2 regions of the Methylobacterium nigriterrae genome follow, and region 2 is predicted to be linked to the other one. Evidence: predicted binding sites of a transcription regulator. Region 2 holds the regulator's gene; the other holds the start of a gene.
The links. Region 2 encodes HrcA, which represses chaperone genes, less so after heat shock. Its sites were predicted from a motif close to GTTAGCACTCNCNNNNNGNGAGTGCTAAC; they were not measured.

Region 1 (8,201 bases), on a different contig from region 2:
ATGCGGGTGAATGGACTGACCCGTGAGATGAGCCTGCGGGTGACCAGCGTGCTTCGGAGACGGGGCATTGCGGTCGATATTGCTGACGCGCAGTGGGCATGATCGAAGGTCCGTCATCGTCTCGCAACGCGGCCCACCAAAGCGCAACCGGATGATTTAGCGACGGGGTGAACACTCCGGTTCGCGCGTTGCTTCTCTGCGAGAGGGAAGAGCTATGGACGCGGCAATCGTTGAGATGAACGACAGTGTAGTCCGGCAAGGTACAGAGCACATGCTGCAGCAGCTTCGTTCTGAGGGTTTGCGGTAAGGGATGTGGGTCACTGGCACGAACCGTAGCAGCTGGTAGGTCTTGCGCAGGATCGTCATCAACCAACTCGCGAGTTTGGTGCCAGCTTGGTAGGTCTAGCTGGCATCTTCTGCGAGACGCGGGGCAGCTTTTATCTTTAGGACATGAGCATCAACCCGACGACGAGTCAGCTTGTCAAAGCTCACGTGATCACTGAGGAGGACCTGCAGTCGGCGCTTGATGCGTTCGAGGCCGATCCAGAGATCGAGAGGGTTGAGCTGGGAGGCAGCTACAGCCTGAACCCCCACGCTGCTATTGAGGCAAGCAGCTTCGCGCAACTAACCTTCGCCAGGGCAGGAGCCAGCTCCGAACTGAAACGCTCTGCTGTACGCACCGCGATCCTGCTGGCGCGGCCCGAGAAGCGGTGATGCGGGACCAGGTTGAGAGCTCGCTGGGCTCAGCTCTATGCCATCTGAGCACGAAACCAATCTCCAGTCGTTGGCACTTAGTGGGGCCTCTGAGACGGATTGGAATGGCAGGCTTCTTCGTAATCGGGAGGAGTACAGGCCGCGTCTATGGCGAGACGGCTCGTCTTGGCGCAACGGGAAAAGTGGTTTGACCTGCGGACGGGGTGTGCCTGCTCGACCGCAAGCTCGGTCGCGGTACTCGTGACTTCGGCTACGTCAAATTGGATAGCGATGCTGCGAGCTACGACGTTTACGAAATTCCGTACTCCGGCTCCGAGAACGCCACAGCGAGCGATGCGGAGGCGGAGGCACTCGTCCGCGAGCACGGCGCGCGAGTGACCGCTCTCGTCACCTACAATTCCTGAGCGCGTCGGTGCCGGTCTGCAGTGAGCACGGGCATTGTAGGAGGCCATAACTCCCCTTATCGCCCGCAGCGCCAGTGCTGCGCGGCTTTTCTGGACTGGACACGTAAAAGGCGCAGCATGCGATGATGCAACCTTCCGAAGAAGAGGCCCTCATAGCTACGGAAAAGAAGCACGGAAACCGCGAAGCTAAGAAGCCGAAAAAGCTGGTACCGAAGACAATTGCAGCCGCGCCATCAACGAAGGGCATGGTTGGAGCTGCAATAAAATCGCCGAATAATAAGTAAAGGGGCCGCCATTTGGCGGCCCAATCGGGTCTTCATCCAAATTTGAAGGATCAGAAGTCCATGCCGCCGCCCGGCATCGCCGGAGTGCCGCTGTCCTTCTTTGGAGCGTCGGCGATCATCGCCTCGGTGGTGACGAGGAGGCCGGCGACCGAGGCCGCACCCTGCAGCGCCGACCGAACGACCTTGGCCGGATCGACGATGCCGGCCTGGAGCAGATCGACGTACTCCTCGGTCTGGGCGTTGAAGCCGTAGGTCTCGGAGCCTTCATTGTCGGTGATCTTGCCGACCACGATCGAGCCCTCCACACCGGAGTTTTCCGCAATCTGACGGATTGGAGCCTCAAGCGCTTTCAGGACGATCTTGATGCCGGCCTGCACGTCCGGGTTGTCGCTCTTGAGTTCGGCGACCGCGGCCCGGGCACGCAGCAGCGCCGTGCCGCCGCCCGGCACGATGCCCTCCTCGACCGCCGCGCGGGTGGCGTGAAGCGCATCCTCGACGCGGTCCTTCTTCTCCTTGACCTCGATCTCGGTCGAACCGCCGACGCGGATCACCGCGACGCCGCCCGCGAGCTTGGCCAAGCGCTCCTGCAGCTTCTCGCGGTCGTAGTCCGAGGTGGTCTCCTCGATCTGCGCCTTGATCTGCCCGACGCGGGCCTCGATGTCCGACTTCTCGCCGGCGCCGTCGATGATCGTGGTGTTCTCCTTCTCGATGCGCACCCGCTTGGCGCGGCCGAGCATCTCGATGGTCACGTTCTCGAGCTTGATCCCGAGATCCTCGGCGATCATCTGGCCCTGCGTCAGGACCGCGATGTCCTCGAGCATGGCCTTGCGGCGATCGCCGAAGCCCGGCGCCTTCACGGCCGCGACCTTGAGGCCGCCCCGCAGCTTGTTCACCACGAGCGTGGCCAGCGCCTCGCCCTCGATGTCCTCGGCGATGATCAGGAGCGGCTTGCCGGTCTGAACCACCGCCTCGAGGATGGGAAGGAGCGCCTGCAGCGAGGAGAGCTTCTTCTCGTGGATGAGAATGTAGGGATCGTCGAGGTCGGCGATCATCTTCTCGGCATTGGTGATGAAGTAGGGCGAGAGATAGCCGCGGTCGAACTGCATGCCCTCGACCACGTCGAGCTCGGTCACGGCAGTCTTGGCTTCCTCGGCCGTGATCACGCCCTCGTTGCCCACCTTCTGCATGGCGTGGGCGATCATGTCGCCGATCTCCTTGTCGCCATTGGCCGAGATGGTGCCGACTTGGGCGATCTCTTCCGAGGAGGCGACCTTGCGCGCACGGCCCTCGATGTCCTTCACCGCAGCCGCGACCGCCAGGTCGATGCCGCGCTTCAGGTCCATCGGGTTCATGCCGGCCGCGACATACTTCGCGCCCTCGCGCACGATCGAGGCGGCCAGGACGGTGGCGGTCGTCGTGCCGTCGCCCGCGAGATCACTCGATTTCGAGGCCACTTCGCGCACCATCTGGGCACCCATGTTCTCGAACTTGTCGGCGAGCTCGATCTCCTTGGCGACGGTGACGCCGTCCTTGGTGATGCGCGGCGCCCCGAAGCTCTTCTCGATCACGACGTTGCGGCCCTTGGGGCCGAGGGTCACCTTCACCGCGTTGGCGAGGAGTTCGACGCCCTTCAGCATCTTCTCGCGGGCATCGGACGAGAAGCGGACATCTTTGGCTGCCATGAGGTCGGATCCTTTGTGGTCGGCTCTTGCCCCAAGGCACCCCGGTATGGGCGGCCTCGAAGGGCGGATCGGGAATGTGTGAGGGCTGCCGCGTGCTAAGCGACGACGCCCATGATGTCGGATTCCTTCATGATCAACAGGTCCTGGCCGTCGATCTTGACCTCGGTGCCGGACCACTTGCCGAACAGGACCCGGTCGCCAGCCTTGACGTCGAGCGCGTTGACCCGCCCAGCCTCGTCGCGGGCCCCAGGCCCGACGGCGACGATCTCGCCTTCCTGCGGCTTCTCCTTGGCGGTGTCCGGAATGATGATGCCGCCCTTCGTCTTCTCCTCACCCTCAATACGACGGACGACGACGCGGTCGTGCAATGGACGAAACTTCATGATGGGCTCCGATCAAACAGCGGCGCGAGAACTTGGGCCATTGGCGACGCCGCCGTGTTAGGACGGGCGGGTATCCGACAGTCCACATGGTCGCTTCCTGATGACCTTAGCACTCGTGGAGCCAGAGTGCTAACGATCATTGTCCCGACCGCCATCCGATCATTCTGGGACCAACTCGACAGGTCACTGCGCATTCATGCTACGCCTGGAGCCACGTTGTTTCCAATGTGGCTCGCCTGCCCGCGCTCGACTTGTCTCTCGCGGATGCTTGGAAACAAGCCTCGCGCCAATTCTCTGGAGAGACCTCATGCGCATTCTTGTCGGCTGCGAGATGACCTACGACTTCCCCCGACCCACCCCCGTCATCGCGACGCTCAACGTCCACGCCTCGCGCTTCTCTGATCTGGAGCGGCCGGACTACCTGATCACCAGCCCCTCGGTCCCCCTCGACGGCTACCGCGACAGCTTCGGCAACTGGTGCAATCGCATGGTCGCCCCAGCTGGCCGCTTCACCCTGAAAACTGACACGGTGGTACGCGACCACGGCAGTGGCGACGCGCTGGATCCCGATGCCGGGGAGGTCCCCGTCGAGACGCTGCCCTCCGACTGCATTCTGTTCCTCCTTGGCAGCCGCTACTGCGAGACCGACCGTCTTTCCAACATCGCCTGGGACCTGTTCGGGCACTTGCCCCCCGGCTGGGCCCGGGTTCAGGCCATCTGCGACTATGTCCACGACCGGATCGCCTTCGGGTACGAGCACGCGCGCCCGACCCGCACCGCCTTCGACGTGTTTGAGGAGCAGCAGGGCGTCTGCCGCGACTACGCGCATCTGGCAATCGCCTTCTGCCGTTGCCTCAACATTCCGACCCGCTACTGCAATGGCTACGTCAGTGACATCGGCCTACCCCTGCCGCACGCGCCGGGAGACTTCGCGGCCTGGATGGAGGTTTATCTCGGCGGCCGCTGGCACACCTTCGATCCGCGCAACAACAGCTCCCGCATCGGCCGGATCCTGATTGCCTACGGACGCGATGCGGCCGACGTGCCGCTGACCCTGACCTTCGGGGCAAACACCCTCACGGAATTTCGGGTGACAACGGAGGAAGCACCACCCCTTTCGTAAGACGACGCACCCGGACGCGAAGCACACCGACGGAGCCATCTCACGAGTTCCGAAATCTCAATGACCTTCGGCTGCGTCGTCAGCCGGACCATCTGCGGACGTCCGGCCGTCCACTACGCCACATGGTAGATGCGAGCGAGACACCCCATATCCTCAACATGATCACTTTCACGCCGAACCCTCATTCCCTACGGGTTGCTCCCTCCCAGACCGAGCCCGGTCGCTTTGATTGGGCAATTCTGAAGGACGGCGTGGTGGTGCGCCGATCCATCCGCTCATTCGGATCGGAAGGGACTTCGGCTGCAGACGGCGAAACGGCACTACGAGAGGTTACTGCGCTCTGGCGAGATGCCAAATAACCGTGTGACACAGAAGCTCTCTATCGATAGCTTCTGCCGGTCTCATGTGACGCGACCGATATCGTGTCAGACGCTCTCCAGCACCATCGCACGCCAGTCTGAATGTTCTGGGTCTATTTGGACGATGTGCATATTCGCTTCGTCCAAGGCGTTGAGGCCCCCAGCTCCTTGGATGATGCTAACTCGTGTCGAAGCCTGACGGTGTGAACACCGCCGCAACCTGCAACACTCGCATCCGTTGATCGGCTCGCCTGCCGGCTCAACCAGAGGTAGACGAAGACGGCGTCGAGCTTGGCCTCACGCAAGGCGAGGCTGGCGCAGGGCTCGGACAAGGCTCAGTGCGCTCGGGAAGAAGGGGCATCGCGTCAGCGTTCCGGATCGCTAACGAGTTCGCAGGCACCGCCGAGGTGCCTCTCGATGGCCCACATGGCGGCGTCGAGGGTGGGATAGGGGATATATGGGCCACCGAGCTGGGATCCGGGGTCGGGCACGATGGTGAACTCGTTTGAAGGGGTCTGCCGGATCGTGCCGAGGGGGCGCCCGAGCTGGTCCTCTAGGCGCCACGTGCAGTCGGCCGACTTGGGCGCCCCGACTGGTGTCACGACCACGTCCATGGTCACGCCTCCGAATGCAAGATAACAGGCGCCCGCACGATGAACGTCTGGGGCGCCCAGGTCGATGCTCCGGCCTACTTAGAAGCGCGGAGCCATCGAGGCCGCCCTCGCCCAGCATCATTGATAAAATCGATACAAACTATTGACGGCATCTGTTTGAATGATGCCGCACCGCAAGACATATCCCTCTCACACAGCAGGGCACAGGCCCTGAAACTCGATAGGGATTAACACCATGACCATTCGCACTCTTGTTCTCGCTGCTCTTGCGTCAGCCATCCTGGCCGGCACTGCCATGGCGGATGACCGCCTCAACGTCACCCCGACGCTCTACCGTGAGCAGGCCCGCGCCACCGCAGCCGTGCGCCCAGCTTCTGAGCTGACGACTACGCCGGCGCTGACTGCGCGTGCTCCCACAACCCGGCGCGTCGTTGCTGAGGCCGTTGATACCTCGGCCCGCTAAGGTGGCCTGCGCTACCGCAGACACCCGCTCTCGGCATCGCCCCGGCCTCGTGCTGGGGCTTTTTCATTTTCTGTTCAATCCCTTACCCGACTGAGGCCGATCGCGCGTGGATTGGGCGTTATGGAGCCAACGGGGTCACTGCCGCTGCGCCGGTTGAACTCAGGCAAGGAGAAGGCAGGCTCCCTGATTCGTCGAGACCGCTTTGCAGCGTCTGGCTGATCTCGCCCGCATCGGCCGATCCACCTGATGTGACGGCTGCGGCAGCTAAGATGGCTCGGCCGCCTCCTGAAATCCGCTGGCATCGATCTACTTGCTTGAGAAGGCGGCCTTGCTGAGGGGCAGCCTCGCCCATTCGGCAGGTGGCGGCAAACAGCCGAGAGCCGGCGACCCGTACACTGCGGGCGCGACCGGCGCCGTGCTTCTAACCCGGCATGACTTCGGGGGCGGCTCGCCCTTCCAAGAACGTCACCCCCACTTCGCTCGTGTGCCGCCACATCACGCGGGCTCTGTGGGGACGGCTACTCTGACCGACGAACAAGTCGAAGTGCTTGGGTACCGTTGTCTCTGTCGGAAACAGGACACGCGCTCCGCCGGTGGAGAAGGCCTGCACTACACAGTCAACGGTTACTGAAGAGCCTTGCTCGAAGGCCGCGCGGCCGGCAAGGCATGTCTGTGCGCGTAAGTCTCTGCGGCGCTCATGCATACACGAGTGCTATCACGGCGTTATTAAGGGAGCACTACCTCAATCGTCGAAACGCCGAGGGAATCTGCACATAGAAATTGACATTCGAAAGAGTACAACCAGCCAGCCGTACGCATCCGCTCTATGGGAAAAATCTGATTTCATGGGAACGCGATCTGCTCTAGCGGTTCTGAATTCGAAATACGTTTTTATACGCTGGAGGAGTTCAGCATGATCAACGCTGGAGAACTGTCTCAGGATAAGCACCTCAACCTCGCAGCGGATATCGTCTCGGCTTACGTCTCGAACAACTCCATTCCAGTTTCCGATCTGCCTGGGTTGATCGCCAGTGTTCATGCAACCTTGAACGGAATGGCGAGTGGGCCGGCCTCAATCGAGCCCGAGGTTGAGAAGCCGACACCTACGCAGATCCGTAAATCGATCACGCCGGACGCGCTGGTCAGCTTCATCGACGGCAAGTCCTACAAGAGCCTGAAGCGCCACCTCACGAAACACGGTCTCGATCCCTACAGCTACCGTGAGCGCTACGGTCTGCCCCGGGACTACCCCATGGCGGCGCCCAGCTACTCCGCCCAGCGCGCTGAAATCGCCAGGACGTTGGGCCTGGGCCGGATGGCTGGGGAGGCCGTCAGAGCGCGGCGGAATGAGCGGACGCTGCCGTCAAGCTCCTGAGCGCCGCAGCAACGCCTTCTTTTCCGCCCCAGCTTCCTCGTCAATGAAGGTCGATGACAATGTCGGGAGAGCCGTGACCACGAGGTTCGTTGCCTACTACCGGGTCAGCACGGCTAAGCAGGGCGCCTCTGGCCTGGGCTTAGAGGCGCAGCGCGAGGCGGTAACCCGGTTGCCGGCTGAACTGCGAGAAGGCGTGAGGCCCAGCCGCAACTCGCTCTGCCAACCGAGACTGTTGCACGGGTACCGCAGGGCGTAGCCTTCGTCCGCGAGCCGCGCGGCAACGGGATTGGCACGGCTTAGCCGCTCTCGTATCCGTACGGTCTCAACCATCGGCGGAAATGATGTCTGCGGCCCTCTCGTCCACTCCGTCCGTTCTTGAGCTGCTTGAGGCCGGGACCGTGAAACCAGAGGCGGTCACCAGCCTCGCTGAGACCTACCTCGCCGCCCCGGGCCTGCGCACCTACACGCTGGTGCTCGGCCTCGTCGTTGACGTTGCAGCGGCCATCCAGGCCTACCCGCTGGCCCGAGCCATGATGGGAAGCGCGCTCGCCTCATCCCGAGCCAAACGAGCAACGGTGGCAACGGCCATCCTGCTGGCCCAGCCGCAGAGGATATGAGCGAGCTGCCGCCCTGGCGCGAGGTCACGCCTGACGACTTCCTGCAGGCGACCTACTGGGAGACGTCAGCCACGCAGAGGGCCCTGCTCCAAGCCAGGGACGCAGGCCAGTTGCGGCTGCGCGTCATCTTTCGCGAGAGCAAGGACCTGAAGCCCGGCTCAGGGCGCGATCCGCTCTGGCTCT
Region 2 (8,201 bases):
GGCATCCTTGAACCAGAGGGCGACGTACTCGGCCGTGCCCCCGAAGGTGGCGTTGGCGAGCGCGTAGGAGAGGCCGACGCCGAGCGCCCGCACCGTGGTGGGGAACAGCTCCGCCTTCACGATGCCGCTGATGCCCGTGTAGAAGCTGATCACCACGAGGCCGAGCGTGATCAGCGCGAAGGCGAGGACGGGGTCCTTGTTGGAGCCCAGCATCGTCATCAGCGGCACCACCATCAGGGTGCCCAGCCCGCTGTAGAGCAGCATGTTGGCCTTGCGGCCGATCCTGTCCGAGAGCGCCCCGAAGATCGGCTGGATCAGCATGTAGACGAGCAGCACGAGGGTCATCACCTGCGAGGCGGTGGTCTTCTCCATCTGCGCGGTGTTGACGAGGTATTTCTGCATGTAGGTCGTGAAGGTGTAGAAGCTGAGCGACCCGCCGGCCGTGTAGGCGAGCACCACGCAGAAGGCGCGCCAGTGCTTGGCGAGCTCGCCGAAGGTGCCGGCCTGCTCGCGGTCGCCGCCATGCACCACCGTCTCGGCGAGCGAGCGCCGCAGGTAGAGCGCCACCACCGCCGCGAGCGCGCCGATGAAGAACGGGATGCGCCAGCCGAAGGCCCTGAGCTCGTCCGCGGAGAGGATCGCCTGCAGCGAGACGAGGACGAGCGAGGCGAGCAGCTGCCCGCCGATCAGCGTCACGTACTGGAACGAGGCGTAGAAGCCGCGCTTCCCCTTCACCGCCACCTCGCTCATGTAGGTGGCGCTGGTGCCGTACTCGCCGCCGACCGAGACGCCCTGGACCATGCGGGCGAGGAGCAGCAGGACCGGGGCCGCCGTGCCGACCGTCTCGTAGGTCGGCAGCACGCCGATGGCGAGCGAGCCCGCGCACATCATCAGCACCGAGATCACCATCGAGGTGCGCCGCCCGAGCCGGTCGGCGATGCGCCCGAACAGCCAGCCGCCGATCGGCCGCATGAAGAAGCCGACCGCGAAGATGCCGGCGGTCTGCAGGAGCTGGCTGGTGCTGTCGCCCTTCGGGAAGAAGGCGGGCGCGAAGTAGAGGGCGAAGAAGGCGTAGCAGTAGAAGTCGTACCACTCGACCAGGTTGCCCGAGGACGAGCCGACGATCGCCATGATGCGTCGGCGCCGGTCTGCCGCCTCGTCCTGGGCGGACGGTGCGATCCCGATCGAGTCGGACATGGCGTTCCCCTGAACCTGTCTGTCGGCCTCGTGGCCGCTCTCGAAGACCGGACTTAGCCCCCTCACGGTGAGGTGAACAAGGCCGAGCGCGGAGTTAGGGGATGACGGGACCGGATCTGTCACCGGGGCCCGGGGCCTCGGCCGCGAGGCCGCGGCCGGCGAGCCACGCGGCGAGCGCCGCGTTGACCGCCTCCGGCGCCTCCTGCTGCACCCAGTGCGACACGCCGGGCAGGCGCCGCAGGGTGAAGTCGCTGACATAGGCGGCGTAGCCCTCCGTCAGGGCGAGGTCGAGGGCGACGTCGTCCTCGCCCCACACCATCAGGACCGGCACCGCGATGCGCGGGCTCCGGTCCGGCTCGCCGAACCCGCGCAGATTGGCCCGGTAATAGTCGATCATCGCCGTCATCGCGCCGGGCCGCAGCGCGTTGGCGCGGTAGCGTTCGAGGATGCCCGGCGGGAAGGTGCGCGCGTCGTTGGCCGTGCGGGTGAAGGCGCTGGCCAGGATGCCGGCGCGGTTCCGGGTGAGGAGCCATTCGGGCAGGCCGGGAATCTGGAAGAACGCCACGTACCAGGAGCGGGCGCGCTGGCGCCAGGAGCTCCGCAGCACCCGCCGGTAGACCTCCGGATGCGGCACGTTCATCACCACGAGGCCGTCGAGAGGAAGGCGCCGGCCGATCGCGAAGCTCCAGGCGACGAGCGCGCCCCAATCGTGCCCGACGAGGAGGCGGCGGCGCGCGCCGAGCGCGTCGAACAGGGCGGCCGCATCCTCGACGAGGTTCCCGATGCGGTAGGCGTCGCGGCGCGCCGGGCGGCTGCTCTCGCCGTAACCGCGCATGTCGGGCGCCACCGCGTGCCAGCCGAGATTCGCGAGACGGGGCAGCTGATGGCGCCAGGAGATCCGGCTCTCCGGGAATCCGTGCAGGCAGAGCGCGACGTCCGGCCCGGTTCCGGCCTCGTCCAGGGCGAAGCGGAGGCCGTTCGCCTCGATCGTTCGGGTGGTGATCCGGCTCATGCGGCTTCCGCTTCGGCCGGCCCGAAGCGGGCCGGTTCGGCGACAACGCCGGGTGCGGCCGGGGGGTCCGCCCGCGCGGTTATCGCGCTTCGATTGCAGCGTTTTCGTCGGTGCACGGAACGGTTTCAGATCCTTCCTCGTTGCGGGCCCGAGCCGGGGCCGGTTGGGTCCCGCCGACGGAAACGGGACAGGGACACACGCCATGAACAAGCTCGTTCGGAGCACGATGACGGCCGCCCTCTTGGTGGCAGGTGCCGCGACGGCCTTCGCGCAGCAGGGCGCGGGTGGAGGCGGCGCGGGCGGCGCCGGAGGCGGGGCCGGCGGGGCCGGAATGGGAGCGGGCGGCGGCGCGGGAGCGGGCGGCGGCGCGGGAGCCGGGGGTGGCGGCATGCGCGGCGGCGAGGGTGGCGGCGCCGGCACGCGCGGCGGCGCGGAGGGTGCGGGCGGCGCCGAGCGCGCGCCGGGCGGGGCGGGGCAGGGCGGCGCGGCCCGCGAGCCCGGACAGGCCGGCCAGCGCGGCGGCCGCGAGGAGGGCGGCGCGGCCCAGCGCGCCCCCGAGACCGGCGGGCGCGCGGGCGAACGGGGCGGCGCCGAGCGCGGCGACCGCAACGAGCGCGGAGGCGCAGAGCGGGGGGGCGCGGAGCGGGGAGGCGCAGAGCGCGGCGCGCGCGGTGACCGCAACGAGCGCGGAGGCGCAGAGCGCGGCGAGCGCGGCGGCGCGGGCCATGTCGAGGCGCGGGGCGCCGCCAACCGCCTGGACACGCGCCAGCGCACCGAGTTCCGGCAGTCGATCACCCGGGTCGGCGTCTCGCCGGTGCGCAACGTGAACTTCCGGCTCAGCGTCGGCACGGCGATCCCGCGCTCGGTGACCCTGCACGCGCTGCCGCCGGCGATCCTCACCCTGGTGCCGGCCTATCGCGGCCTGCAGTTCATCCTGGTCGAGGACGACATCGTCATCATCGATCCGGACACCTACGAGATCGTGGACGTGATCCCGGCCTGAAGCCGGGCAAGCCCTCTGCTGAGGGGAGGGGAGGGGCGGTGCCGCGCGGCGCCGCCCCTCTCGCCTTCAACGCCCGCCCTCGAGCAGGCGCGAGACCACGCGGGCGGTGTAGTCCACCATCGGCACGATGCGGGCATAGTTGAGCCGCGTCGGCCCGATCACCCCGACGACGCCGACGATCTGCTGCGAGCCGTCCCGGAACGGCGCGGCGATCATCGATGAGCCCGAGAGCGAGAACAGCTTGTTCTCCGAGCCGATGAAGATGCGGACCCCCTCGCCGCCCTCGGCGCGGGCGAGGAGCTCGATCACGTCCTTCTGGGTCTCGAGATCGTTGAAGAGCAGGCGGATGCGCTCGAGATCGTCGACGGCCCGCAGGTCGTCGAGGAGGTTCGCCTGCCCCCGCACGATGAGCTGGCGCGCATCCGAGGGACCGACCGTGGTGGCGAGCCCCGCATCGACGAGGCGCTCCGTGATCGCGTCGAGCTCGCGCTTCATCGCCTGCCGGTTGGCCTCGATCTCGGCGCGCAGGGTCCCGAGGGTGCGGCCCTGCTGGAGACGGGCATTGAGGTAGTTCGAGGCTTCCTGCAGGGCGCTCGCGGGCAGGCCCGGCGGCAGGTCGAGCAGGCGGTTCTCCACCGAGCCGTCGTCCGAGACGAGGACCACGAGGGCGCGGCTCACGTCGAGGCGCACGAACTCGATGTGCTTGAGCTGCACGTTCGTCTTGGTGGTGACGACGACGCCCGCGCCCCGCGAGATGCCGGACAGGAGCGTGGAGGCTTCGGCGAGCGCGGAGTCGAAGGTGTGGCGGGAGGCGGCGGCGCGCATCTGCGCCTCGATGCGCTCCTGCTCCTCGCGGCCGACATCGCCGAGCTCGAGCATCGCGTCCACGAAGAAGCGCAGGCCCTGCTCGGTGGGCAGACGCCCGGCCGAGGTGTGCGGCGCGTAGATCAGGCCGGAATGCTCGAGATCCGCCATCACGTTGCGGATCGAGGCCGGCGAGAGCGTCATCGGCAGGATGCGCGCGAGGTTGCGCGAACCGACGGGCTCGCCGGTCGAGAGATAGCTCTCGACGATCTGTCGGAAGATCTCGCGGGCGCGGTCGTTGAGGGCGGCGAGCGCCTGGAACTGATGCGGGGCGGAGAGGGTACGGGGCGGTTCTGTCACGGTCACTGATCCTGGGCGCCGATTGTGTCCCCCTCGCGGGTTCGGATCAATCGGCTCGTGGCGCGCGGCGGCGCCTCTCCCGTCCGGGACGCTCCGGGCGCCGACGGGAGCGGCGGGGTGCGTCGCATCGAAGCCCGGTCGTGGCGCGGGTTGCCGCCCCCGCACCATCGGCCTAAGAGCCGGGCCCTGGCATCCGACAGGGAGAGTGGCGATGCGGCCCTCGAAGCGCGCACCGGACGAGTTGCGCAAGGTCACGCTCGAGCGCGCGGTGGCGCGCTACGCCGAGGGCTCCTGCCTCGTCACGTTCGGCGAGACCAAGGTCCTGTGCACGGCCTCACTCGAAGAGAGGGGCCCGCCGTGGCTGCGCGGCTCCGGCAAGGGTTGGGTCACGGCCGAATATTCCATGCTGCCCCGCGCCACGCACGAGCGCACCCGGCGCGAGGTCAATTCCGGCAAGCCCTCGGGCCGCACCCAGGAGATCCAGCGCCTGATCGGCCGCTCGCTCCGCGCCGTCACCAACCTGCCGGCCATCGGCGAGCGCCAGATCACGGTCGATTGCGACGTGCTGCAGGCCGATGGCGGCACCCGCACGGCCGCGATCACGGGCGCCTGGGTGGCGCTGCACGATTGCTTCGCGTGGATGCGCGCCCGCTCGATCATCTCGGTCGATCCCCTGCGCGAGCACGTCGCCGCGATCTCCTGCGGCATCTACAAGGGCAGCCCCGTGCTCGACCTCGACTACGCCGAGGATTCGGCGGCCGAGACCGACGCCAACTTCGTGATCACGGGCTCGGGCGGGCTCGTCGAGGTGCAGGGCACCGCCGAGGGCGTCCCGTTCACGGAGGCCGAGCTCCTCGAGCTGCTGCGCCTCGCCAAGGGCGGCGTCGAGCAGCTCGTGGCCCTGCAGAAGCAGGTGATCGCGTGAGCCACCGCATCCTGACCGGGCGGGTCGTCATCGCGACCCACAATGCCGGCAAGCTCGCGGAGATGCGCGAGCTCCTCGCCCCCTTCGGCGTCGAGGCCGTCTCGGCCAGCGAGCTCGGGCTGCCCGAGCCCGAGGAGACCGGCACGATGTTCTCGGAGAACGCGGCCATCAAGGCGCTCGCGGCCGCCAGGGCCTCGGGCCTGCCCGCCTTCGCGGACGATTCCGGCATCTGCGTCGATGCGCTGGACGGTGCGCCGGGACTGTTCTCCGCCCGCTGGGCGGGCGCGGCGAAGGATTTCTCCGCCGCCATGGCGCGGGTCGCGGCCGAGCTCGACCGCCGGGGCGCGACGGACCGGCGAGCCCACTTCGTCTCGGCCCTGGTGCTCGCCTGGCCGGACGGACACACCGAGCTGTTCGAGGGCCGCGTCTTCGGCGACCTCGTCGAGCCGCGCGGGACCGCCGGGTTCGGCTACGATCCGATGTTCCGCCCCGACGGGTTCGAGCGGACCTTCGGGGAGATCTCGTCGGAGGAGAAGCACGGCGTCGACTGGCGGAGCGGCAACGCGCTCTCGCACCGGGCGCGGGCCTTCGTGAGGCTCGCCGGGGCCTGCCTGCGGCGGCCGTGAGGGGGCGTGGCTTGCACGGTCACATCGCGAGAGCAAGAACAGGCTTCTGAAACACGACGCGTTTCCCCTCCCCCTCGCGGGGAGGGGTCAGGGGTGGGGCGGTGCTGAAGCCACCGCTGAGGTCTTTCCGGCACCACCCCCACCTGCAACGCCTCCCCACCCGGACCGGGCCTGCCCGATCCGGGCCGGCAAGGGCAGATCCCGGAAAGGCCCGAGATCTGCGGGGGAGGAGCGTTGCGGCGCGCGAGCGCGCAGACCAACACAGCGGAGATCGCCCCCGGCGGCATCATGGTTCCTGAGCACCCGACCCGCGACGTCGGCTTCGGCGTCTACCTGCACTGGCCGTTCTGCGCCTCGAAATGCCCGTACTGCGACTTCAACAGCCACGTGCGCCGCGCGCCCGTCGACGAGGCGCGCTACCTCAGCGCCTTCCGGACGGAGATCGCGCACGCCGCGGCCCGCACCAGGGGGCGGCGCGTGTCGAGCGTGTTCCTCGGCGGCGGAACGCCCTCGCTGATGCAGCCCGCGACCGTGGCGGGCCTCCTGGAGGCGATCGAGGCGGCCTGGGGCACGACGTTGGACGTCGAGATCACGCTCGAGGCGAATCCGACGAGCGTCGAGGCGGGCCGGTTCCGCGGCTACCGGGCGGCCGGCGTCAACCGCGTCTCGCTCGGCGTGCAGGCGCTCGACGACGCCTCGCTGAAGGGCCTCGGCCGCCTGCACAGCGCCGCGGAGGCGTTCGCCGCCCTGCGCACCGCCGCCGCCCATTTCGAGCGCACCTCCTTCGACCTCATCTACGCGCGGCCCGGCCAGAGCCCGGCCGCGTGGCGGGCAGAGCTCGGCGAGGCCATCGCCCGCGCGGCCGAGCACCTCTCGCTCTACCAGCTCACCATCGAGCCCGGCACGCCCTTCCACGGACTCGCGGCGGCGGGCAGGCTCGTGCCGCCCGACGAGGACACCGCGCGCGCCCTCTACGACGTCACGCAGGAGGTCTGCTCGGGCGCCGGGCTGCCGGCCTACGAGATCTCGAACCATGCCCGGCCCGGCGCGCAGTCGCGTCACAACCTGCTCTACTGGCGCTACGGCGAGTACGCGGGCATCGGCCCCGGCGCGCACGGGCGGCTCGTGACGGAGACGGGCCGGCTCGGCACCGTCACCGAGCGGTCGCCGGAGGCGTGGCTGGCTCTGGTCGAGGCCCGGGGGCACGGCATCGTCGAGACCGAGGATCTCTCGGCGCAGGACCAGGGCGACGAGTTCCTGGTGATGGGCCTGCGGCTCAGCGAGGGCATCGATCCGGCCCGCTACGCGGCGCTGAGCGGGCGGCCGCTCGATCCGGAGCGGATCGCGATGCTCGCCGGAGACGGGCTCATCGCGCGGCTACCGGACGGCCGCATCGCCGCCACGGCGCGGGGTGCGCCGGTGCTGAACGCGCTCGTGGCGGAGCTGTCGGCCTGATCGGGTCCCCGCCTGCAAGCTCCCGGCTTCGCGTTTCCCGGCTTCACATGCCCGATTTGGCGAGCATGCGGGGGGCGGGGCTCACCGGGATCGTCGCGTTGTTGCGGATCTCGTAGACGGCGAGCGATCGGTCGCTCGTGCCCTCGGGCCGGAAGCGGAAGGTGCCGTCGATCCCCGAGAAGCCCGACGGGTTGGTGAGCGTCGCCTCCGCGAAGCGCTGCGTGCCGTATTGCCGGCTGAGCGCGGCGGTGAGCGAGACGGCGTCGTAGGCCAGCGAGGCGACCCGCGGCGGGCTCGTGCCGTAGCGGGCCTGGTAGCGCCCGGCGAAATTGCCGAAGCCCGCCGTGTCGGGCGCGGCGAACCAGCCACCCTGAAGCGCCGGCAGGGCGAAGACGCGGGGCTCGTTCCAGACCGCGGTGCCGATCGGCCGCACCCGCGCCGGCGAGAAGCCGGATCTCGTCAGCGCCGCCCCGACCAGCGCGAGCCCGTCCGGGGTCTCGGGCAGGAACAGCGCGTCGGCCTGCGCCTGCGGGCCGGTGATCACGCCCGAGAGCCGCTGGATCGCGGGTCCCGGCGCCCCCGGCGCGTAGCGCTCGAGCCCGGCGACCCGCGCGCCCTTGCGGGCCACCGCCTCGCGGAACTGGGCCTCGACGGCGTTGCCGTAGGTGTTCTCGGGGATCAGCGCCGCGAAGGAGCGCCGCCCGCTCGCCACCGCCTCGTCGACGATGCGGTCGACCTCGGCCTGGGGCAGGAAGCTGAGGAGATAGACGCCGCGCCCGGCGACGTTGGCGTCGGTCGAGAAGGCGATGACGGGCTTGC

Region 1: the regulator HrcA is predicted to act here: its motif matches at 3,573-3,601, upstream of groES (co-chaperone GroES).

What each region holds. Positions count from the first base shown of each region.
Region 1 is NZ_JBAWTG010000151.1:504-8,704, reverse strand. Features, by position in the region: gene WDW90_RS31875 (hypothetical protein) at 1-102, shown strand, start outside; gene WDW90_RS31870 (hypothetical protein) at 451-714, shown strand; gene WDW90_RS31865 (hypothetical protein) at 918-1,118, shown strand; gene groL (chaperonin GroEL) at 1,453-3,084, opposite strand; gene groES (co-chaperone GroES) at 3,180-3,467, opposite strand; gene WDW90_RS31850 (transglutaminase-like domain-containing protein) at 3,775-4,590, shown strand; gene WDW90_RS31845 (hypothetical protein) at 5,315-5,563, opposite strand; gene WDW90_RS31840 (hypothetical protein) at 5,799-6,026, shown strand; gene WDW90_RS40955 (PilZ domain-containing protein) at 6,448-6,729, opposite strand; gene WDW90_RS31835 (Ros/MucR family transcriptional regulator) at 6,940-7,401, shown strand; gene WDW90_RS31830 (hypothetical protein) at 7,800-8,018, shown strand; gene WDW90_RS31825 (hypothetical protein) at 8,015-8,201, shown strand, end outside.
Region 2 is NZ_JBAWTG010000001.1:132,759-140,959, forward strand. Features, by position in the region: gene WDW90_RS00635 (MFS family transporter) at 1-1,197, opposite strand, end outside; gene WDW90_RS00640 (alpha/beta fold hydrolase) at 1,292-2,209, opposite strand; gene WDW90_RS00645 (DUF1236 domain-containing protein) at 2,412-3,212, shown strand; gene hrcA (heat-inducible transcriptional repressor HrcA) at 3,279-4,376, opposite strand; gene rph (ribonuclease PH) at 4,588-5,301, shown strand; gene rdgB (RdgB/HAM1 family non-canonical purine NTP pyrophosphatase) at 5,298-5,927, shown strand; gene hemW (radical SAM family heme chaperone HemW) at 6,216-7,382, shown strand; gene WDW90_RS00670 (penicillin-binding protein activator) at 7,426-8,201, opposite strand, start outside.